2 regions of the Burkholderia mayonis genome follow, and region 2 is predicted to be linked to the other one. Evidence: predicted binding sites of a transcription regulator. Region 2 holds the regulator's gene; the other holds the start of a gene.
What was found. The regulator FliA, encoded in region 2, starts transcription of late flagellar genes. The targets are predictions, from matches to a motif close to CTAAAGTTTNNNNNNNNNNNGCCGNTA.
Positions count from the first base shown of each region.

Region 1: a site for FliA is predicted at 6,473-6,499, ahead of flgM (flagellar biosynthesis anti-sigma factor FlgM). Genes of this name have one in related genera too.

Region 1 covers NZ_CP013386.1:3,629,460-3,640,744, forward strand. Annotated here, with positions in the region: gene flgG (flagellar basal-body rod protein FlgG) at 1-621, opposite strand, end outside; gene flgF (flagellar basal-body rod protein FlgF) at 654-1,415, opposite strand; gene flgE (flagellar hook protein FlgE) at 1,442-2,683, opposite strand; gene flgD (flagellar hook assembly protein FlgD) at 2,711-3,544, opposite strand; gene flgC (flagellar basal body rod protein FlgC) at 3,598-4,023, opposite strand; gene flgB (flagellar basal body rod protein FlgB) at 4,107-4,598, opposite strand; gene flgA (flagellar basal body P-ring formation chaperone FlgA) at 4,835-6,427, shown strand; gene flgM (flagellar biosynthesis anti-sigma factor FlgM) at 6,531-6,875, shown strand; gene WS70_RS17555 (flagella synthesis protein FlgN) at 6,955-7,392, shown strand; gene WS70_RS32970 (hypothetical protein) at 7,645-8,076, opposite strand; gene WS70_RS17565 (RebB family R body protein) at 8,261-8,551, shown strand; gene WS70_RS17570 (RebB family R body protein) at 8,584-8,853, shown strand; gene WS70_RS17575 (RebB family R body protein) at 8,892-9,158, shown strand; gene WS70_RS17580 (RebB family R body protein) at 9,218-9,490, shown strand; gene WS70_RS17585 (RebB family R body protein) at 9,618-9,770, shown strand; gene WS70_RS17590 (RebB family R body protein) at 9,776-10,309, shown strand; gene WS70_RS17595 (hypothetical protein) at 10,359-10,706, shown strand; gene WS70_RS17600 (hypothetical protein) at 10,750-11,285, shown strand, end outside.
Region 2 covers NZ_CP013386.1:238,078-249,362, forward strand. Annotated here, with positions in the region: gene WS70_RS01220 (DUF3443 domain-containing protein) at 1-509, shown strand, start outside; gene WS70_RS01225 (VOC family protein) at 696-1,196, shown strand; gene WS70_RS01230 (phytoene desaturase family protein) at 1,285-2,751, shown strand; gene flhB (flagellar biosynthesis protein FlhB) at 3,077-4,282, shown strand; gene flhA (flagellar biosynthesis protein FlhA) at 4,279-6,381, shown strand; gene flhF (flagellar biosynthesis protein FlhF) at 6,378-8,096, shown strand; gene WS70_RS01250 (MinD/ParA family ATP-binding protein) at 8,089-8,901, shown strand; gene WS70_RS01255 (RNA polymerase sigma factor FliA) at 8,926-9,657, shown strand; S-adenosyl-L-homocysteine riboswitch at 9,784-9,923, shown strand; gene ahcY (adenosylhomocysteinase) at 9,958-11,285, shown strand, end outside.

The DNA of each region.
Region 1 (11,285 bases), 450 kb from region 2:
GCCCGGCTGCGACACGTTCGGCTGGCCCGACGACGTGGTTTCCGCGAACAGGTTCTCACCCTTCGCCTCGAGGCCGGCAGGATTGATGAACGTCGCGATCTGGAGCGAGCCGATCTGCACCGCGTTGTTCGACCCCGGCTGCGTAACCGACACGACGCCGTCGCTGCCGATCGTGAGCGACGTCGCGTTCTGCGGGATCGTGATCGCCGGGATCACCTGATAGCCGCTCGACGTGACGAGCTGGCCCTGCGCATTGGTCTGGAACGAGCCGTCGCGCGTATAGGCGTTCGTGCCGTCCGGCATCAGCACCTGGAAGAAGCCCTGGCCGTTGATCGCGACGTCTTTCGAGCCGCCCGTCTGCTGCAGATTGCCCTGCGTGTAGAGCCGTTCGGTCGCGACCTGCTGGACGCCCGTGCCGAGCTGCAGGCCCGACGGCAGCTCGGTTTGCTGCGTCGAGTTCGCGCCCGGCTGGCGCACGGTCTGGTACAGCAGATCCTCGAACACCGCGCGCGAGCCCTTGAAGCCGTTGGTGCTCACGTTCGCGAGATTGTTCGAGATCACGTCCATCTGCGACTGCTGCGCGTTCATGCCGGTCGCGGCGATGTAAAGGGAACGGTTCACGTGTTGACTCCTTGTCTGGCGCTTGGCTGTGCTTAGCTGAAATTGAGCAGCTGGTTCGCCGCCTGCTCGTTCTGGTCGGCGGACTGGATCAGCTTCGTCTGCAATTCGAACGCGCGCGCGTTGTCGATCATCGACACCATCGCCGCCACCGGATTGACGTTGCTGCCTTCGAGCGAATTCGGCACGACCTTCACGGCCGGATCGGCATCGGCGGGATTGCCGTCCGCGGTGCGGAACAGGCCGTCGTCGCCGCGCTTCATCGTCGCGGGATCGGGATTCACGAGCTTCAGTTGATCGATCATCGCGACGGCGGTCGGCGGATCGCCCGGCATCAGCGCCGACACGGTGCCGTCCTGGCCGATCGTCAGCTGCGCGTTCGGCGGCACGGCGAGCGGGCCGCCGTTGCCGACGACGGGCAGGTCGTTCGCGGTCACGAGCTGCCCGTTCTGGTCGACGTGCAGGTTGCCCGCGCGCGTGTACGCCTCGGAGCCGTCCGGCAGCATCACCGACAGCCAGCCCGGCCCCTGAACCGCGACATCGAGCGGATTGCCCGTGCGCTCGATCGGGCCCGGCGTGAAGTCCGCGCCGGGCGTCGACGACAGCGTGTAGGTGCGGGTCGTCGACGGATCGACGTTGCCGCTGCCGTCGTCGAAGTTCATCGGCACCGCACGAAACGTCGCGAGCTGTGCGCGGAACCCCGTCGTCGACGTGTTCGCGAGATTGTTCGCGACGACGGACTGTTGCTCGAGCGACTGCGTCGCGCCCGTCATCGCCGTATAGATCAGTCGGTCCATGGCTGGCTGTTGTCCGCGAAGGCCGCTTACAGGTTGATGAGCGTCTGGTCGACGGTCTGCTGCGTCTTGATCGTCTGCGCGTTCGCCTGGTAGTTGCGCTGCGCGGTGATCAGATTCACGAGCTGGCTCGTCAGGTCGACGTTCGAGTTTTCGAGCGCGCTGCCCTGCAGCGTCCCGTGGTTCGTGCTGCCGGGCACCGAGATCTGCGGCACACCCGACGTGGCCGTCTCGACGTACTGGTTGTTGCCGACGCTCACGAGGCCGTTCGGATTGTTGAAGTTCGCGAGCACGATCTGCCCGAGCGTCGACGTCTGGCCGTTCGAGTAGTTGCCGGTCAGCTTGCCGTCCGCGCCGATCGAGAACGTCGTCAGCACGCCGCTCGCGAATCCGTTCTGCGCGAGGTTGTTGATGCCGTTCTTGCCGCCGTACTGCGTGGTGCCCGTCAGGTCGAGCGTCAGATTCTGCGGGTTCGCCGCGCCCGTCGTCGTCGGAATCGAGAACGAGAACTGACCGACGTTCGTCGTCGGCGCACCGGCCGGCGTCGACGTGCCCGTGATCGTGCCCGCCGTGTTGAAGCTGACCGAGCCGAGATCGGTCGGCGTCTGGCCCGACGGGCCCGCGTACGCTTCCCACTGGCCCGTCGTCGAGCTCTTCACGAAGTACAGGTTGACGTTCTGCGAGCCGCCAAGCGAATCGAACGCCTGCACCGACGTCGTGTAGTTGTAGCTCGTCGGATCGGAATAGTTGAACGGCGTCGTCGCGGGCACCGGGTCCTGCGAGTTCAGGTTGAACTGGCCGGTGATCTTGGTCGTCGCGGTCGGCGCGATGTTGGTCGTCGGCGCCTGCAGCGGCACGGTCGCCGCGCTGTTGATCACGCCGTTCGAGTCGGCCGCGTAGCCCATCAGGTTCAGGCCCTGCGAGTTGACGATGTAGCCGTTCTTGTCGCGCTGGAACGTGCCGTCGCGCGAGTACGTGACGACGCCGTTGTTCGACATCTGGAAGAAGCCGTTGCCGTTGATCGCGACGTTCAGCGACGAAGTGCTCGACGCGATCGTGCCCTGGCTGAACTGCTGCTGCACCGATGCGAGCATCGTGCCGATGCCGATCGGATTGTTGACAGCCGACGCGACCGAATTCGCATACATGTCGGAAAACTGCGCGGTGCTTCCCTTGAAGCCCACCGTGTTCGCGTTCGCGATGTTGTTGCCGATCACGTCGAGGTCGCTCGACGCGCCTGCCAAACCGCTCAAACCTTGTTGATAGCCCATCTCGGTCTCCGTGGCGAAGAAGCTGGATCAGTTGGTGGAAGACGAGGCGCTGCCGTTCGACGCGCTCGTCGTGGTGTTCGGGAAGATCGATGCGACCTGGCTGAAGCCGACCGTCGATCCGTTCGACAGCACGAGCCCCGGCGTGCCGTCGGCCTGCTTGACGACGCTCAGCACCTGCGCGGACGACAGCGTCGTCGGCGCGTACTGCTGGCCGGACGTGTCGGTGTAGCTCGCGCTGATCGTGTAGGTGCCGTCGGGCAGCTTGTTGCCGGCCGTGTCGGTCGGCGTCCAGTTGAACGGCACGGTGCCCGCCGACTGCGCGCCCGCGTTGATCGTGTTGACGACGACGCCTGACGAGTTCTTCACGGTGATCGTCAGGTTCGACACGGCGCTCGTCAGCTGCACGCCGAACGGCGACGCCGCGCCGCTCTTGACAGGTACGGTGTTGCCCGGCGCCAGCACGTTCGAGCCGATCAACATCGCCGCCTGCGTCTGCTGGCCGGCCGTGAGCTGCGACGACAGCGACGTGAGCGACGTGTTCAACTGCGCGATGCCGCTCACCGTGTTGATCTGCGCGAGCTGCGACGTCATCTGCGAGCTGTCGACGGGGCTCGTCGGATCCTGGTTCTGCAACTGCGTGACGAGCAGCTTGAGGAACGTCGTCTGCAGATCGCTCGCCGACGTGGTCGACAGCGAGCTCGCGACGTTGATGTTCGCGTTCGAGCTGCTGGTGCCGGTCGTACCGCTCGTCGTGCTCGCGCCCGTCGTGTTCGACGACTGGCTGTTCGAGCTCATCGTGTCGAACGGCAGCGTGTTCACGGTCGTGCCGCTGCCGCCGATGGTGGTCAAGGAGGATGTCATTCCGATTCGCCTTCCTCTGCTATGCGTGTTTTCAGTCGATGGAAAAGGGCGCGTCAGCTGCCGATCGTCAGCGTCTTCAGCATCAGTTGCTTCGCGGTGTTGAGCGTCTCGACGTTCGCCTGATATGAACGCGACGCGGAAATCATGTTGACCATCTCCTGCACCGGATCGACGTTCGGCATCGTCACGTAGCCGTTCTGGTCGGCGGCCGGGTTCGACGGGTCGTAGGTCGTCTTCATCGGCGACGGATCGTCGATCACCTTGGTCACCTGCACGCCGCCGACGCCCTGGCCGGACGCGGTGCGCGCGCGGCCCATCGGCGCGGTCGCGAACACCACCTGCTTCGCCTTGTAGGGCTTGCCGTCGGGACCCGTCACGCTGTCGGCGTTCGCGAGGTTCGACGCCGTCACGTTCAGACGTTGCGACTGGGCCGACATCGCGGAACCCGCGACGTCGAAAATGTTCATCAACGAAGGCATGCGTACTCCTTATCGCGTTGCGCGCCCATTCAAACGTTTCCCGTGACGCGCGCGGCACGCGGGAAACGCGCCGAAGCGGCGCGTCACGAACTCGAATTCGACGTGATCGCGGCGATCATCGTCTTGATCTGCTGCGTCATCACCGTCATCCCGGCCTGGTAGTGCACCGCGTTGTCGGCGAACTGCACGCGCTCGGTGTCGAGATCGACGGTGTTGCCGTCGAGCGCCGGCTGCTGCGGGATCCGGTACTGCGCGCGGCCGTAGTCGTCGCTCGGGCCGCCCGTCGGGATCAGCTTCACGTTGCCCGCCATGTGCGAGCCCGACGTCGTCGCCATCGACATCCCGCTCGTCACGCCGGCCGGCTGCGCGAGCGGAAGCTGCGCCGCGTTGCCGGCGGAGCGCGCGCCGTCCTGCTTCAGCGCACGGGCGAGCGTCGACGAGAAGTCGACGTCGCGCGCGCGGTAGCCCGGCGTATCGGCGTTCGCGATGTTCGACGACAGCAGTTCCTGCCGATACGTGCGCACGTCGAGCGCCTGGCGGCCGAATGCGAATTCGGCATCGAGTTTGTCCAGCATCTGCGAGTCTCCGTCTGAAGATGCGCTGCTCTTTCGCCGCCGGCGGTCGACCGCGAACCGCGGGCGGCTGACCATGGACGGCCAAAGAGGCTTTTTCCCATGGGACGCATGGTAGGCGGGCGACGCAACGGGCAATCGGGCGAATAACCGGCAAAGGGCCCCTCTATTCGCGGTTTGCCGGCGGGCGCCCATCCCTAGAATGCAACCCCGTACCAAACGGTTTCGAGGAGGGCGCGATGACGACAGACGCAAGCCGCGCAACGCGCGCGCGCTTTGCCGTGGCGCTCGCGCTGGCGGGCTGGACGTGCGCCGCGCTCGCGCAGCAGGCGGGCGACGGCGGGATGATCGTGATTCCGGGCCGCGGCGAATCGGCCGAAACGGCGCTCGCGAACGCGAATGCGGCGAACGCGCGCGGCGCCAATGCAGCGGGAGCGAGCACGCCGGCCGCCGTCGGATGGAACGGATCGGGCAGCAATACGGCACGCGTGGGCGGGCGGAACGCTCAGGCCGCCGCGCAGGCGGCCGCCGCATGGAACGGCCGAGCCGGCGCGCCGCCGGGGGCCGGGTCGAGCGATCCAGCCTACGCCCCGACGGCAGCCGAGCAGAGCAACGGCCAGATCGTGATCGAACCGGGTCCGCCCGCATCGAACGGCCGGATTGCGGCATCGCCCGCGATCGGATGGAAGCGGCCAGCGATCGCGGCCGCCCCGCGAGGCGGGTGGAACGGTCAGGTGAATCCCGCATCGGCGACGGCAGGATCGAATCTTCCCGCAAGCGCCGCGCCGACGAGCGCCCGATGGAACAATCCGGCCGGCGCGACCGCGCCCGTCACCGCGAACCGGAGCAATCCGGCGGCAAGCGTTGCTGCCGACGTCAATCCCGCATTCCGCGCGGTCGCTGCATCGCGCGCGCCGGCCAACGCGCAGCAGGTCGCGACGGTCGTCGCGCAGGATGCGGCCGTGCCCACCGGCCCGCCCGCGAACGCACGGGCGGCCGCCCAGCCGTGGCGGGCTCAGCGCGCCCAGGCCGCCGCACAAAGCGGCATGATCCCCGTCTCGTTCCGCACGGAGCCCGCGCCAAGCGCGCTGCCCGCCCGTCCCGCGCCGATTCGCGCGGCCGCGCCCGCAACGAACGCCCCTGGCGCGCAGACGACCGCCGCGCCGGCCGCCTCCGCCAATGCGACAGCCTCCGCTCCGGTCCCGGCCGGCCAGCAGGACGGCGAAACGATCCGCCGCGCCGCGCTCGCGTTTCTTCAACAGCAGGCGGCGGGCCTGCCCGGCAAGACCGCCATCACCGTCGCGCCCGCGTTCCCGCGCGGCCTCGCCGCGTGTACGACGCTCGAGCCGTTCCTGCCGTCGGGCGCGCGCCTCTGGGGCCGCACGACGGTCGGCGTGCGCTGCGCGGGCGAGCGTCCGTGGACGATCTATCTGCAGGCGAAGCTCGCCGTCCAAGCGACCTATTACGTCGCCGCGCGCCAGATCTCGCCCGGCGAGGCGCTCTCGGCGGCCGACCTCGTCGCGCGCGACGGCGATCTGACGATGCTGCCGCTCGCCGTGATCACCGATCCGACCCAGGCGGTCGGCGCGACCGCGCTCACGCGGGTCGCGGCCGGGCTGCCGCTGCGCCGGGATCTCCTGAAGAGCGCGGCGTCGGTATCGATCGGCCAGACGGTGCGGGTCGTCGCGTCGGGGCAGGGGTTCACGATTTCGGCCGAGGGCAGCGTGCTCAACAACGCAGCGCCCGGCCAGCAGGTACGGGTGCGCATGGCCGCGGGCCAGATCGTCACGGCGATCGTCAAGGACGCCGCGACAGTCGAGATCCCCCTCTAAGATTGCAAACTTTCGTTGATTCAGGGATTTACCGAAAAACGGGTGCTAAAGTTCGGGCCGGCCTTGCCGTTATCGTGGTCAAACCCGTACAGGAAACACCATCGTGAAAGTCGATTCCACCACTACTTCGAACGCCCGCACGCTGTCGAACGCCAGTGCGGGCGCGGCTCGCACGCAAGCCGGCCAGCCGGCCTCGGCCCGGACGCCCGCCAGCGCCGCGGGCGCGCCGACGGGCGGAGACGCGAACGTGAGCCTGTCTGGCCTGTCGTCGACGCTGCGCAGCCTGGCCGCATCGGGCAGCGCCGACATCGATACCGCCCAGGTCGAGGCGATTCGGGACGCGATCAAGAACGGCACACTGTCGATCGACACCGGCAAGATCGCCGACGGCATCCTGCAGACCGCCCGCGAACTGCTGAAGCAGCCGCCGCAGGCGGGCAACAGCTGAACCGGCTTCGCGGCCGGACGAAGAAACGCGAAGCACGGCGCGCGGACGGTCCGCGCGCCGGCATGTCGAGCCAAACGAGATGAGAGACGAACTGCTGGCCACGGTCAACGACGAGCACGCGACGGTCGAAGCGTTCGCGTCCCTGCTCGCCTACGAGGAAAAGGCGCTGACGACGGCGTCGCCGCTCGAGGCGCTGCCGGGCATCGTCGACAGGAAATCCGAGCTGATCGAGAAGCTCGCGCACCTCGAACGCCAGCGCGACACGCTGCTCGCGTCGCTCGGCCTGCCGGCCGGCAAGACGGGCATGGATCGCGCGGCCGAAAACGACGCGCGTCTCGCGAACGGCTGGCAGTTGCTGCAACAATCGGCAGAACGCGCGCGCCACGCGAATGCGATCAACGGGATGCTGATCCGCATCCGGATGGACTATAACGAACGAACGCTGTCCGTGCTGCGCGCCGCGCCGCAGCGCAACGGCTTCTACGGACCGGACGGACGCGTCGCGGCCGCGCGCTAGGGCCTGTCTGGGTTAAACATACAAGCGCGTTTCTTGATCAACGTGAGCTCGGAAGCGTGCCAAGTCGTATTCGACCGTAATCCGTTCGTGGCAGCTGCCGTTGCAGCTGTTTGCGCCGCCCGCTCACTTCGGTTCGCCCTTCTCGTCCCCTAGGTGGCGGATCAGTTCACCGCCCAAGACACTTAAAGATCACCTTCTCGAGCACGGCAAACTGCTCGTGGATGGCTGCCCGGTCCAATATCCCGTGCATCATTAGCCCGATTGTTCCGAGTCCGGGTTCGGGTTCGCGCTCCAGCCCGCCCTTCTCATTTCCCCTTTGTGTTTGTGCGGCATCGCGGCCCCTTCGTCGTCCGTCTGTGCGCTGCAAGCATGAATTCGATCAAGCGCTGTGTTCACGTCGAATCCGGCCAGCAAGCCGCCTCCCCCCTCGCAAATCGTAAGTCCGGTATATAGCCGCGTTGCCTCGCTTTCTTTCCCGCAAAGCCGCATTGCCTTGCCGAGATGCGCGTCCGCCTCGGCGGCAATCGAGGAAAACACTCGAGACAGCTTACCGGTCCGGCGTCGCACGCTCCGTTCCCCAGGATCCAATCGGAAATTCCACCGCAAATCGGTGTTTTTTCCGTATGCCGCGTTTCGTTCCGCAAAGGCGCTGGCCCCCCATGCAGCGAAATCGCTGATCCGCATGGGCAGTCCGTTTTGGCTGATTACAACGGTTTCCGCGATTCGGCTCCGTGTTTTCCATCGGCTGCGCCAATCGCGCTCGTCATTGCTTTCCTACGATGTTTTCACGGCCCTACCACACAGCGCAGGGTTCGTACCGGAAGAACATCCCGCCGAAAGGCAGTCTTACATTTATCAAGGAGCCACCATGGCATTCCCGACCAGCGTCAATGACCAGATCACCGATTCCGTCACGCAGGCCAATACCAAGGTATTGGGCGACGCGCCGGCGATCGCGATGGGCAACCTCTATCAGGCCACGGCGCAAGCACTTGCCAATACCGCCCACAACGCCACCAACGCGCAGCAGCAAAGCTACGTCACGACCCAGGCCGCCACCACGATGGGCGTCGCGACGCTGTACTCGCTCGACACCGCCGCCACGGGCGTGTCGACCAAGGACATCCTGAGCACCGGCGTTCGCGGCCTCGGCAGCTGACCGCCCAAGCCTAATTCATTGAGGAGCCCGACATGGCTTTTCCGACCAGCGTCAATGACCAGATCACCGATTCCGTCACGCAGGCCAACACCAAAGTGCTGGGCGACGCGCCGGCCATCGCGATGGGCAACCTGTACCAGGCCACGGCGCAAGCCTTGGCCAACGCGGCGCACAACGCGACCTACGCGCAGCAACAGAGCTACGTCACGGCGCAAGCCGCCACCACGATGGGCGTCGCGACGCTGTATTCGCTCGACACGGCCACGACCGGGATCGCCACCACCAAGATCCTCGGCACCTGAGGATCGCCGGAAACAGTTGACCCCAAGGAGTTGAACACATGGCCTTTCCCACTGCCGTCAACAACCAGATCACCGATTCGGTGACGCAGGCGAACACCCAGGTGCTGGGGGTGTCTCCGTCCATTGCGATGGGCAACCTGTACCAGGCCACGGCGCAGGCGTTGGCCAACGCTGCGCACAACGCGACGCTGGCGCAACAACAGATGTACGTCACGGCACAGGCTGCGACCACGATGGGTGTCGCGCTGCTGTACTCGTTGGATACCGGCAGTACGGCAATGGCGACCAAGAAAATCCTCGGCTGAGGGCTCATGCGTTGATCACCGACCCCCACCTGTCATCCAAACATTTAGGAGCATGAATCATGGCATTTCCCACTTCAGTCAACAGCCAGATCACCGATTCGGTCTCGCAAGTCAACACGAAAGTGCTGGGCGACGCGCCATCCGTCGCGATGGGCAACCTGTATGTGGCAACGAGCCAGGCGCTGTCGAACGCCGCCCACAACGCCACCAACAATCAGCAGCAATCGTACGTGACGATGCAGGCATCCACCACGCAGGCCGTGTCCACGCTGCTGACGGTGGAAACAGGCACCACGGGCGCTGCCACCGCGGAGATTCTCGGCCTGAGATAACCGCGCTTGACGCCCGCGGCCGAGACACTGGGGCACGCGGGCGCCACGCACGCCAGCCATCGGGTATCCCGCTGATCCGGTCGATGCAATGCCAGCGCTCGCCGTGGGCCAAACGGCCGCAGTCGCGATGGCAATGACCTATCTCGCGATGGCCGACAGCATCGGCATCGCGATGAGCAATGCCGTCGCCAATCAGCAGCGAGGCCAGGTCATCGCCGACGCGGCCACGACTCAGGTACTCGCATTGATCATCGCAAAGGGAAGCCAACAGGGAAGCTAACCGTCATGAGTACCGATGACAGCTCCGTCAACAGTCAAATCGTCGACGCCGTCAGCAACGTCGTCACGCTGACGACCGGCCAATCGCCATCACAGGCGTTCGGCATGCTCGACGCCGTCTTGCTGGAAACGCTCGGCATGGCCATGCACAACGCAGTGAGTCGCCAGCAAAGCGCAGGCATGATCAATTCGGCCGCGCTGACGGCCGCGTGCGCGAAGATCCTCGCCGTACCGTTCCCGGTCCCGCCGCCGCCTCCGCCGCCCGAGCCGACGCCGCCGCCCGACGTGCATCCGCTGCCGGGTCCCGACGAATCAATGTCGCCGGCCTCCGTCGTGGAGGCCGCCGTCAAGGAAAGCGAGACGGCCTTCGGCGAAGCCAAGGCCGCCCTCGACGAGCTGAAGGCCTCGGCCGACACGGCCGTGAAGGACGCGGGCGACGCCGAGTATGCGCTGGACCAGTTCGCGCAATCGGTCACGGCCGCGCTGTCGAAGCCGGGCGGCGGCACGCCGAACCACGGCGGACCGAGCGGCAAGAACTGAAGGATTTCGCGCTGCCTGCTGACACACCCACTCCACCGAAGGAAATGTCATGGATCCCTCGAAGGTCAACTCTCAAGTCATCGACGTGATCAACCAGAGCCAGCTCGCGACGATGAGTCCGCAGGTGGTGTTGACGAGCGGTGCGGGCAAGGCCTATCAGTCGGTCGCCCAATCGACCGCGCTCGCGGTGCAGGACGCGACCGACGCGCTGCGCAACATCACCACGATCGCGACGACGGCGGCCGGCGTGGCGATGGCGCAGCTTCTCGCCACCGGCAAGCCGCAATACGCGACGGCGCTCACCCAGGCGCAGGAAATGATGAAGTCCGCAACCGACGACTACGCGAAGATCGGCTCGGTCGCCGCGAACGTGCTCAAGGGATTCCCGGCCGGCTGAAGCGAACCCGTAAGCCCCCGCAGTCCGATCAAGGAGCATCGCCATGACCGTATCCGTTGCCGGCAAGCTGATACCGCTGCCCAACGCGCTGTCCGACATCGGACGGCTCGCGCTCGCGTTCGTCGACGGCGGCATAGAGTGGCTGGTCTGGGCCGCCACCGCGCCGTCGGCGCGCTACGACTTCGCGGACGAGACGGAGCTGATCGCCACGGTCCAGCAAGGGCTGCACGCGTCGCGCTACACGCTGCTGCCGCAGCTCGGGCTGACGATCAGCCCGGTCAAGCTCATGACGCTGAGCCTAGCTGACTTGAACATCCTCGCGCGCGCCGAGAGCGGCGACGGCTCTTCCGTCGTGGCCGCGCAAGTGGCGAAGGTCCTCTCGGAACACGGTCTCGTCACCCGCGACGAGCTGGCCGCGGGCGTCAGCTTCCTCGCGCAGTTGGGCGTCAAGTCGGCGCCACTGTTCCAGGCTCTCGGCTTCGACGACAGCCTGGCGGTCACGAACCTGATGCACCTGCCGCAGGGCGCACGGCAACAGCCGCTGCAGCAGGAGGCCGCATCGTTCGCGTTGAAGCAGGC
Region 2 (11,285 bases):
TCGTCGCGATGAATCCGCCGTCAGGCGGCAGTGCGACCGGCACGCTGACGTTCGGCATCAACACGCAGGCGAACAACGCGCTGCCGGCGGGCGTGACCAAGCTCACGTCGACGACGGCGGGCGACCTGACGGGCACGTTGCTCGGCCGCGCGATCAGTACGGCGTTCTTCGACACCGGATCGAACGCGTACTTCTTCGACACGGGCGGCAGTACGGCCGTCACGCTGCCCGTTTGCAGCAACAACTCGTCGTTCTACTGCCCATCGACCACGCAGTCGACGACGGCCACCGTCATCGGCCTGAACGGCGCGCAGGCGTCGCCGTCGATCTCGATCGCCAACGCGAACTCGCTGTTCTCGTCGTACAAGTCCGCGGTGCCGAACCTGGGCGGTCCGTTCGGCGACACACGGATGCTCGACTTCGGCCTGCCGCACTTCTTCGGCAAGACGCTGTACTTCGGGGTGGACCAGAGCGGCAGCGGCGGGCCGGCCCCATATATCGCATTCTGACGCAACGGGCGGCGCGCGCCGGCATCCGGGGCTCCGGGCGCCGGCGCGCCGCACACTGACGACAAAGGGCGCGAGAAATCGCGCCCTTTTGCATGGAGCACTACGAAAGATGCGCGGCCGCACGCGCCGCGAGCGCCTATCATCGTCAGGTTGTTCCGCAGAGGAAGACTCACGAGGAGAGACGTCATGGCGGCACGTGTGCAGCGCATCACCCCCTTCCTGTGGTTCGACGGCAACGCCGAGGAAGCCGCGACGTTCTACGTATCGGTGTTCGACGACGCAAAGATCACGCGCGTCGCCCGCTACGGCAGCGAGGGCGCGCAGGCGTCCGGGCAGGGCGAGGGCACCGTGATGACGGTCGCCTTCGAGCTCGACGGCCAGAGCTTTGTCGCGCTGAACGGCGGCCCCGCGTTCCAGTTCAATCCGGCCGTGTCGTTCGTCGTCAACTGCGCAACGCAGGACGAGATCGATTACTACTGGCGCCGGCTGTCCGAGGGCGGCGACGAGAGCGCGCAGCAGTGCGGCTGGCTCAAGGACCGCTTCGGGCTGTCGTGGCAGATCGTGCCCGCGCAACTGCCGGAACTGCTGACGGGCGCCGATCCGTCGAAGGCGTCGCGCACGATGCAGGCGCTGATGCAGATGAAGAAAATCGACCTCGCGGCGCTGCAGCGGGCCGCGGCCGGCTGAGCGCCCGCCTGCCGTTTCGCTGCCGTCGGTCCTTCGCGTTCGCCGCCTTTCGACGACAATACGGGCTTCTCCGCAGCGGAGACACGGAATGAAGCCAATCGGTGTGACGCGTGTCGCGATCGTCGGCGGCGGCGTGGCGGGCCTTGCGGCGGGCGTCGAGCTCGCGCGCCGGGGCTGCGATGTGCGGCTTTACGAGGCACGCGACGTGGTGGGCGGATGCGCATCGACGACCGACGTCGACGGCTTTCGCTTCAACGACGGCGCGCTGTTCGTCGCGCTGCCGCGCCTGCTCGATCACGCGTTCGCGCGGCTCGGGCTCGATCGCGCGGCATGCGCGCCGCTGCGGCCGATCACGGTGCCGCAGGCGTCGTGGCTGCCGGACGGCACGCGTGTGACGCTCGGCGCGCGCGGTGCGGCGTTCGTCGACGGTGCGCAAGGCGCCGAGCGCAGCGCGGTGCTGCGGGCGGAGATTGCGCGCTGCGTCGACAAATGGCGGCCGCTGCTGCAGGTCTTCGTCGACGATCTGCTGATCCGGCCGCGGTCGCTGCCGCATTTCCTCGCGAAGACTTGGCGTCATCTGCCGAAGCTGCGCGGCACGCTCGCGGCCGAGCTCGCGCGCGATTTCTCCGATCCGGACGCGCGCGCGGCGCTCGCCGCGGTCACGCTGTACACGGGGCTGCCCGCCGAGCGCACGCCTGTCTCGCAGATCGTCGGATTGATCGCGCTCCTCGACGACGGCCTGTATTTGCCCGAAGGCGGGATGGGCGCGATTCCGCGCGCGCTCGCGGACGCGTTCGTTGCGCACGGCGGACAGGTGCACACGGGGGCGGCGGTCATGCGGATTCGCGTCGCGGGCGGCCGCGTGCGCGGGCTCACGCTCGCGTCGGGCAAGCAGATCGACGCGGATGCGGTCGTGTCGACCGTGAGCGGGATGGCGACGTTCGCGCGCCTCGTCGAGGCTGCCGACGCGCCGCGAGCGATGTTGCGCCGCGTCGCCCGCGCGCCTTTGTCGCATCGCGTGCTCGGCATCCAGCTCGGGCTGCGCAACCGGATCGAGCCCGTCGCGTATTCGGTCAACCATCTGCCGCCCGCGGGCGACCAGCGGGCGATGCTGTCGCCGCAGCCGGACGGCGTGCGTTGGTTCAACTACACGGTGCCGACGGTCACGCTGCCCGGGCTCGCGCCGCCGGGCGGCAGCATTGTCGAGATGTTCGCGGCCGTCGACGCGCACACGCCGCTCGACGCGTGGACCGACGCCGCGAAGACGGCGGCCGCGCAGCCCTGGATCGACGCGCTCGCGGGCCGGCACCGGCTCGACATCGCGACGCTGCGCGTGACGAGCCCGCGGGGTCATGCGGAGCGGCTCGGCCTGTACGAAGGCGCGCTTTACGGGCTGTCGCCCGCCGCGCGGCCGGATCAGCAGTTTCCACACGCGATGCCGATCGACGGGCTGTATCTCGCCGGCCAGACGACATATCCGGGCTTCGGCGTGACGACATCGATGCTGTCGGGCGTCTTCGCGGCCGACGCGCTCGCGTCGCGCGCGTTGCGGTGAGCGGCGGGCGGGCGCGGGCGCTCGAGCATAGGCGCCGAGCGCCGGGCTCGCCGCAAACACGCCCTTCGAGACCGCGTCGGCGTTTTCCAGCGGGCGGGCCCGTTTCGGCGGCGCGCGCGGCAAGCATGAAGACGTTGGCTGCAAGGGTCGCCCGCCGCCGATCCCGCCCCCAAAACCCGCTTAACGCCCGCCCTTCAACGCCGCAACCGATTCCGAGAAATACCCCCGTTTCCCCGCTTTCCTCGACCGATCGCCCGTTGACCGCCGCGGGAATAATCGGTGTCACTGAAAAGCGGCATCCCGCCGCGCCCGCATGGAGGCCCTCGTGGCAGAGGACAGCGATCTCGAACGGACAGAAGCCGCGACGCCCAAGCGCCGCGAGAAGGCGCGCGAGGAGGGGCAGGTCGCGCGCTCGCGCGAGCTGGCTTCGTTCGCGCTGCTGTCGGCGGGCTTCTACGGCGCGTGGCTCCTGTCCGGCCCGATCAGCGAGCATCTGCGCACGATGCTGCACGCGGCGTTCTCGTTCGACCGCGCAACCGCGTTCGACACCCATCGGATGCTGTCGCACGCGGGCAGCCTGAGCCTCGAAGGTCTCTACGCGCTCGCGCCCTTGCTCGCGCTGACGGGCGTCGCGGCGCTCGCCGCGCCGATGGCGCTCGGCGGCTGGCTCGTGTCGACGAAGACGTTCGAGCTGAAGTTCGAGCGCCTGAATCCGATCACGGGCCTCGGCCGCATTTTCTCGATTCAAGGGCCGATCCAGCTCGGGATGTCGATCGCGAAGACGCTCGTCGTCGGCGGGATCGGCGGCATCGCGATCTGGCGCAGCAAGGACGAATTGCTCGGCCTCGCGACGCAGCCGCTCCACGCGGCGCTCGCCGACGCGCTGCATCTCGTCGCCGTGTGCTGCGGGATGACGGTCGCGGGAATGCTCGTCGTCGCGGGCCTCGACGTGCCGTATCAACTCTGGCAGTACAACAAGAAGCTGCGCATGACGAAGGAAGAAGTGAAGCGCGAACACCGCGAGAACGAAGGCGATCCACATGTGAAGGGCCGGATTCGCCAACAGCAGCGCGCGATGGCGCGCCGCCGGATGATGGCGAACGTGCCGACGGCCGACGTCGTCGTCACGAACCCGACGCACTTCGCGGTCGCGCTCAAGTACACGGACGGCGAGATGCGCGCGCCGAAGGTCGTCGCGAAGGGCGTGAACCTCGTCGCCGCGCGGATCCGCGAGCTCGCGGCCGAGCACCACGTGCCGCTCCTCGAAGCGCCGCCGCTCGCTCGCGCGCTCTATCACAACGTCGATCTCGAACGCGAGATTCCGGGCACGCTGTATTCGGCCGTCGCCGAAGTGCTCGCGTGGGTGTATCAGCTGAAGCGCTTCCGCGCCGAAGGCGGGATCGCGCCCGAGACGCCCGTCGATCTCGAGGTGCCCGCCGAGCTCGACAAGGGCAAGCACGTCGCGCCGGAAGACGAGCAGGAAGAGGCTGACGACGTGCTTGGCCGTCACGCCGCCGGAGGCGCCGCATGAACATGCCGGCCGGTTTCCTCGGCAAGCGCGCGCAGCTTCTCGACGGCGCGAACCTGCGCGCGCTCGCGGGCCCGATCCTCATCTGCATGATTCTCGGGATGATGATCCTGCCGCTGCCGCCGCTGCTGCTCGATCTGTTCTTCACGTTCAACATCGCGCTGTCGGTGATGGTGCTGCTCGTCAGCATGTACACGATGAAGCCGCTCGACTTCGCCGCATTCCCGAGCGTGCTGCTGTTCTCGACGCTCTTGCGCCTGTCGCTGAACGTCGCGTCGACGCGCGTCGTGCTGCTCGAAGGCCACACGGGCCCCGACGCGGCCGGCCAGGTGATCGAGGCGTTCGGCCACTTCCTCGTCGGCGGCAACTTCGCAGTCGGCATCGTCGTGTTCGTGATCCTGATGATCATCAACTTCATGGTGATCACGAAGGGCGCGGGCCGGATCGCCGAAGTGTCCGCGCGCTTCACGCTCGACGCGATGCCCGGCAAGCAGATGGCGATCGACGCCGACCTCAACGCCGGCCTCATCAACGAAGAGCAGGCGAAGAAGCGCCGCCAGGCGGTCGCGCAGGAAGCGGAGTTCTACGGGTCGATGGACGGCGCGTCGAAGTTCGTGCGCGGCGACGCGATCGCGGGCCTCATCATCATGGCGATCAACGTGATCGGCGGCCTGATCGTCGGGATGCTCCAGCACGACATGAGCTTCGCCGCGGCGGGCAAGAACTACACGCTGCTCACGATCGGCGACGGCCTCGTCGCGCAGATCCCGTCGCTCGTGATCTCGACCGCGGCGGGCGTGATCGTGTCGCGCGTCGCGACCGACGAGGACATCGGCACGCAGCTCACGACGCAGCTCTTCACGAACCCGCGCGTCTTGATGATCACGGGCTCGATCATCGTGCTGATGGGCCTCATCCCGAACATGCCGCACTTCGCGTTCCTGCTGCTCGGCGCCGGCGCGATCTGGCTGTCGCGGACGTTGACGAAGCGCGAAGCCGCGAGGAAGGCGGCGGGCATGGTCGCCGAGATCGCGCCGCCGGCAGCGCTGCCGGCCGACAGCCACGAAGCGACTTGGGAAGACGTCACGCTCATCGATCCGCTCGGCCTCGAAGTCGGCTATCGGCTGATTCCGCTCGTCGACAAGAACACCGACGGCGAACTGCTCAAGCGGATCAAGAGCATCCGCAAGAAGTTCGCGCAGGAAATCGGCTTCCTGCCGCCCGTCATCCATATCCGCGACAACCTCGAGCTGCGTCCGAACGCTTACCGGATCGCGCTGAAGGGCGTCGAGGTCGGCGTCGGCGAAGCGTACCCGGGTCAGTGGCTCGCGATCAATCCGGGCCAGGTGACGGCCGCGCTGCCGGGCGCGCCGACGCAGGACCCGGCGTTCGGGCTGCCTGCCGTCTGGATCGACACGTCGTTGCGCGAGCAGGCGCAGGTGTACGGCTACACGGTCGTCGACGCGAGCACGGTCGTCGCGACGCACCTCAATCACCTCGTCGTCCAGCACGCGGCCGAGCTGCTCGGCCGCCAGGAAGTGCAGGCGCTCATCGAGCGGACCGGCAAGGATGCGCCGTCGCTCGTCGAGGACCTCGTGCCGAAGACGATCTCGCTCACCACGCTGCAGAAGGTGCTGCAGAACCTGCTCGACGAGGGCGTGCCGATACGCGACATGCGCACGATCATCGAGGCCGTGTCCGAGCAGGCGGGCCGCATCACCGATCCGTACGAGCTCACGGCCGCCGTGCGTCTCGCGCTTGGCCGCGCGATCACTCAGCAGTGGTATCCGGGCGTGGGCGAGATGCAGGTGATGGGACTCGACGCGAATCTCGAGCGCGTGCTGTCGCAGGCGCTCGCCACCGGCGCGAATCCTGGCCTCGAGCCGGGCCTCGCGCACACGCTGCTCATCGGCACGCAAGACGCGATGCTGCGTCAACAGAACATGGGGCTGCCGCCCGTGCTGCTCGTCCAGCACGCGCTGCGCGCGATGCTCGCGCGTTTCCTGCGGCGCAGCCTGCCGCAATTGAAAGTGCTGTCCTACGCCGAAGTGCCGGACACGCGCACGATCAAGGTCGTTAACGTCATCGGGGGTACCGCTTGAACATTCGCAAATTCATTGGCCCGACGAGCCGCGACGCGCTGCGCCTCGTGCGCGAAGCGATGGGCGCCGACGCGGCGGTACTGTCCAACCGGACGCTCGACGACGGTCGTGTCGAGATCGTCGCGCTGCCCGCCGCCGAGCTCGCCGAAATCTCGACGCAGCGCGCGGCCGCCGAAGCCGCACACGGCGCGGCCCAGCCGCAGCCGCAAGCGCTGCGCCAGCCGGCGCTGTATCCGTCTTCAGCGCCGTCGTTCGCGTCGCCCGCCGCCTCGGTCATCTTTCCTTCGGCGAACGCGTCGGCGCTGCGCGCCGCCGCGAATCCTTACGCGGCGGGCGGCATCCCCGACGTGTTCTCGTCGGTGTTCGGCGCGAGCGTCGATGCGGCAGCCGACGACGATGCGCCGGCCGCCGTCGCGCAGCCGGCCTCTGCGCCGTCCGAGCCTGCACCGTGGCTCGTCGAGCATGCGAAGCGGCTGACGAAGCAGCACGAGGAACTCGTCGCGCGTCCGCGCGCGGCGACGGCTGCCCCGCATGCGCCGCGCGAGCGCGCGGCCGCCGACGAGCCGCCCGAATGGGCGCGCGACATCGTGCGCAACACCGTGCGCCGGCTGCCGGCCGACGATGCGTCAACGTCGGGGGCCGCGGCGCTGCGCCTGCCTGAAGACACGGCGACCGTCGTCGCGGACGCGGTGAAGGCGCGCATCGAGCGCATCGTCAACGACACGGTGATGCAGGAGCTCGGCTCGCTGCGCGAGCTGATGGAAGAACAGTTCGCGGGCCTGATGTGGAACGAGCGCCAGCGCCGCAATCCGGTGCACGGCGCGCTGACCAAATATCTGTTCGCGGCGGGCTTCTCCGCGCAGCTCGTGCGGATGGTCGTCGACAACCTGCCGGAAGGCGGAGGCTACGACACGCTCGACGCGGCGGCCGACTGGGCGCACACGGTGCTCGCGGCAAACCTGCCCGTGCTCGACAGCGAGGACGCGCTGATGGAGCGCGGCGGCGTGTTCGCGCTGATGGGGCCGACGGGCGTCGGCAAGACAACGACGACCGCGAAGCTCGCGGCGCGCTGCGTGATGCGCTTCGGCGCGAGCAAGGTCGCGCTCTTGACGACGGACAGCTACCGGATCGGCGGCCACGAGCAACTGCGCATCTTCGGCAAGATTCTCGGCGTGCCGGTGCACGCGGTGAAGGATGGCGGCGATCTGCAGCTCGCGCTCGCCGAGCTGCGCAACAAGCACATGGTGCTGATCGACACGATCGGCATGAGCCAGCGCGACCGCACGGTGTCCGACCAGATCGCGATGCTGCACGGCGCGGACACGCCGGTGCAGCGCCTGCTGCTGCTGAACGCGACGAGCCACGGCGACACGCTGAACGAAGTCGTGCAGGCGTACCGCAGCGCGGCCGGCCAGCCTAAAGCGGCCCTGCCCGATCTCGCGGGCTGCATCCTGACGAAGCTCGACGAGGCGAGCAACCTGGGCGGCGTGCTCGACACGGTGATCCGCTACAAGCTGCCGGTGCACTACGTGTCGACCGGCCAGAAAGTACCCGAGAACCTGTACGTCGCGACGAAGAAATTCCTGCTGAAGAGCGCGTTCTGCGCGCCGCGCGAGGATTCGCCGTTCGTGCCGCACGACGACGATCTTCCGGCGATGCTGTCCGCGTTGAGCGTGCGCGCAGGCAACGAACTGCACGAGGTCCGCTTTGGATAAACGCATCACCGACCAGGCCGAAGGATTGCGGCGCCTGCTCGCCGGACGCGCGTCGCGCGTCGTCGCGGTGACGGGCGGACCGTCGGGCGTCGGCTGCACGTCGACGGTCGCGAATCTCGCCGCGGCGCTGACCGCGCTCGGCAAGGACGTGCTCGTCGTCGACGAGCGCGCGAACGTCCGCTCGATCTCGGCGACGCTGTGCGGCTCGTGGTTGCGCGGCGGCGAGCCGGTGCGGCACGAGCTCGGATTCGCGATATGCGAGGCGTCGCGGCTCGCGCGCGGCGGCTACAGCGAGACGCAGCTCGCGACGCTCGGCGACGGCGCGGCGGACATCGTGCTGATCGACGCGCAGCTCGACGCGAACGGCGCGCTGTCGGCGCTCGCGCGCGACGCGCACGACGTGCTCGTCGTCACGCGCGTGTCGGCGTCGGCGATCACCGAGGCGTACGCGTGCATGAAGCGGCTGCATTACGCGCATGCGCTCGCGCAGTTCCGCGTGCTGACGAATCACGTGCAGAGCGCCGCCGACGCGAAGGCCGCGTACGAGAACCTCGCGGGCGTCGCGAGCCGCTATCTGCGGGTGTCGCTGTCGGACGCCGGATGCGTCGCCGCCGATACGCTGATCGAGCGCGCGCGCGGGCTCGCGCACACGGTGGTGGACGCGTTTCCGTCGGCGGCGGCGGCGCGCGATTACCGGCAGATCGCTGCCGATCTGCTGTATTGGCCGATGCGCCCGGGTCCGGGCGTCGGCCGGGTCCGGACGGGAAGTTCGGCGTTTGAACGGGGTGCGGCTCATGCCGCCTGAACGCCACGACGAAGAGAGGGCACGATGTATAACGCTCAAGGCAAGATTTCCCAGGACGAAGTGCTGACGCAATACGCGCCGCTCGTGCGTCGTCTCGGCCTGCAGCTCGTCGCGAAGATGCCGGCGAGCGTGGACCTCGACGATCTGATCCAGGCCGGCATGATCGGCCTGCTCGACGCGGCGAGCCGTTACAAGGAAGATCAGGGCGCGCAGTTCGAGACCTACGCGACGCAGCGGATCCGCGGCGCGATGCTCGACGAGCTGCGCAGCAACGACTGGCTGCCGCGCAGCCTGCGCAAGACATCGCGCGAAGTCGAGCACGCGGTTCACCAGGTCGAGCAGCGGCTCGGCCGCTCGGCGAACGAAACGGAGGTCGCCGCGCATCTGCAGATGCCGCTCGGCGAATACCAGTCGATGCTGCAGGATCTGCACGGCAGCCAGCTTGTCTATTACGAGGATTTCGACCGCTCGGCCGACGACGAGCCGTTCCTCGACCGCTACCGCGCCGACCACGCCGATCCGCTGTCCGCGCTGCTCGACGGTCATCTGCGCAGCGCGCTCGTCGATGCGATCGAGCACCTGCCCGAGCGCGAGAAGCTGCTGATGTCGCTGTACTACGAGCGCGGCCTGAACCTGCGCGAGATCGGCGCGGTGCTCGAAGTGAGCGAGTCGCGCGTATGCCAGCTGCACAGCCAGGCGGTCGCGCGGCTACGCGCGAAGCTGCGCGAGCAGACGTGGGTCGGCACGGAGAGCTGAGCCGTCCGTGCGACGATCGGGCGCGAAACGGGAAAGCGCGCCGACGAAGCCGGACGAAATGCCGCGCGCGAGCGGCCGGCCCGCCCGATAGGAAAATTTCGTCTCGATTTGCTACAATCCCACCTCGTTTCCGAGGAGCGTTGCGACGGGCCCCGCCCGCCAGGCTCGGAAATGGTCAACCGAGCGGTGTGTCGGCGCAGTATCGTCGCGTAGCGGCGATCGTTCCTGCCGATGCCGGCCGCTTACTTGAACGGCGCTCACGTCACAATTTTCTAGAACTTTTTTAGAAAGGAGGGCGTGATGAACGCCGCTGTCATCGATTCCAATTCCTCGCAAGATTACGTCGTCGCCGATATCGCGCTTGCCGGCTGGGGCCGCAAGGAGCTGAACATCGCCGAGACCGAGATGCCCGGCCTCGTGCAGATCCGCGACGAATACAAGGCGCAGCAGCCGCTCAAGGGCGCGCGCATCGCGGGTTCGCTGCACATGACGATCCAGACGGGCGTGCTGATCGAGACGCTGAAGGCGCTCGGCGCCGACGTCCGCTGGGCGTCGTGCAACATCTTCTCGACGCAGGATCACGCGGCGGCCGCGATCGTCGAAGCCGGCACGCCCGTCTTCGCGTTCAAGGGCGAGTCGCTCGACGAATACTGGGAGTTCTCGCACCGCATCTTCGAATGGCCGAACGGCGAGTTCGCGAACATGATCCTCGACGACGGCGGCGATGCGACGCTGCTCCTCATCCTCGGCGCGAAGGCCGAGCAGGACCGCTCGGCGATCGCCAAGCCGACCAACGAGGAAGAAGTCGCGCTCTTCAAGTCGATCGCGCGCCACCTCGACATCGACGCGAACTGGTACTCGAAGCGCCTCGCGCACATCAAGGGCGTCACCGAAGAGACGACGACGGGCGTGCACCGCCTGTATCAGATGGAAAAGGACGGCCGCCTGCCGTTCCCGGCGTTCAACGTGAACGATTCGGTGACGAAGTCGAAGTTCGACAACCTGTACGGCTGCCGCGAGTCGCTCGTCGACGGCATCAAGCGCGCGACCGACGTGATGATCGCGGGCAAGGTTGCGGTGGTCGCGGGCTACGGCGACGTGGGCAAGGGCTGCGCGCAATCGCTGCGCGGCCTTGGAGCTACCGTGTGGATCACGGAAATCGATCCGATCTGCGCACTGCAGGCGGCGATGGAAGGCTACCGCGTCGTGACGATGGAATACGCGGCCGACAAGGCAGACATCTTCGTGACGGCGACCGGCAATTTCCACGTGATCGGCCACGATCACATGAAGGCGATGCGCCACAACGCGATCGTCTGCAACATCGGCCACTTCGATTCGGAAATCGACGTCGCGTCGACCCGCCAGTACCAGTGGGAAAACATCAAGCCGCAGGTCGACCACATCATCTTCCCGGACGGCAAGCGCGTGATCCTGCTGGCGGAAGGCCGCCTCGTGAACCTCGGCTGCGCGACCGGCCACCCGTCGTTCGTGATGTCGAACTCGTTCGCGAACCAGACGCTCGCGCAGATCGAGCTGTTCGTGCGCGGCGAGCAGTACGAGAACAAGGTGTACGTGCTGCCGAAGCATCTCGACGAGAAGGTCGCGCGCCTGCACCTCGCGCGCAT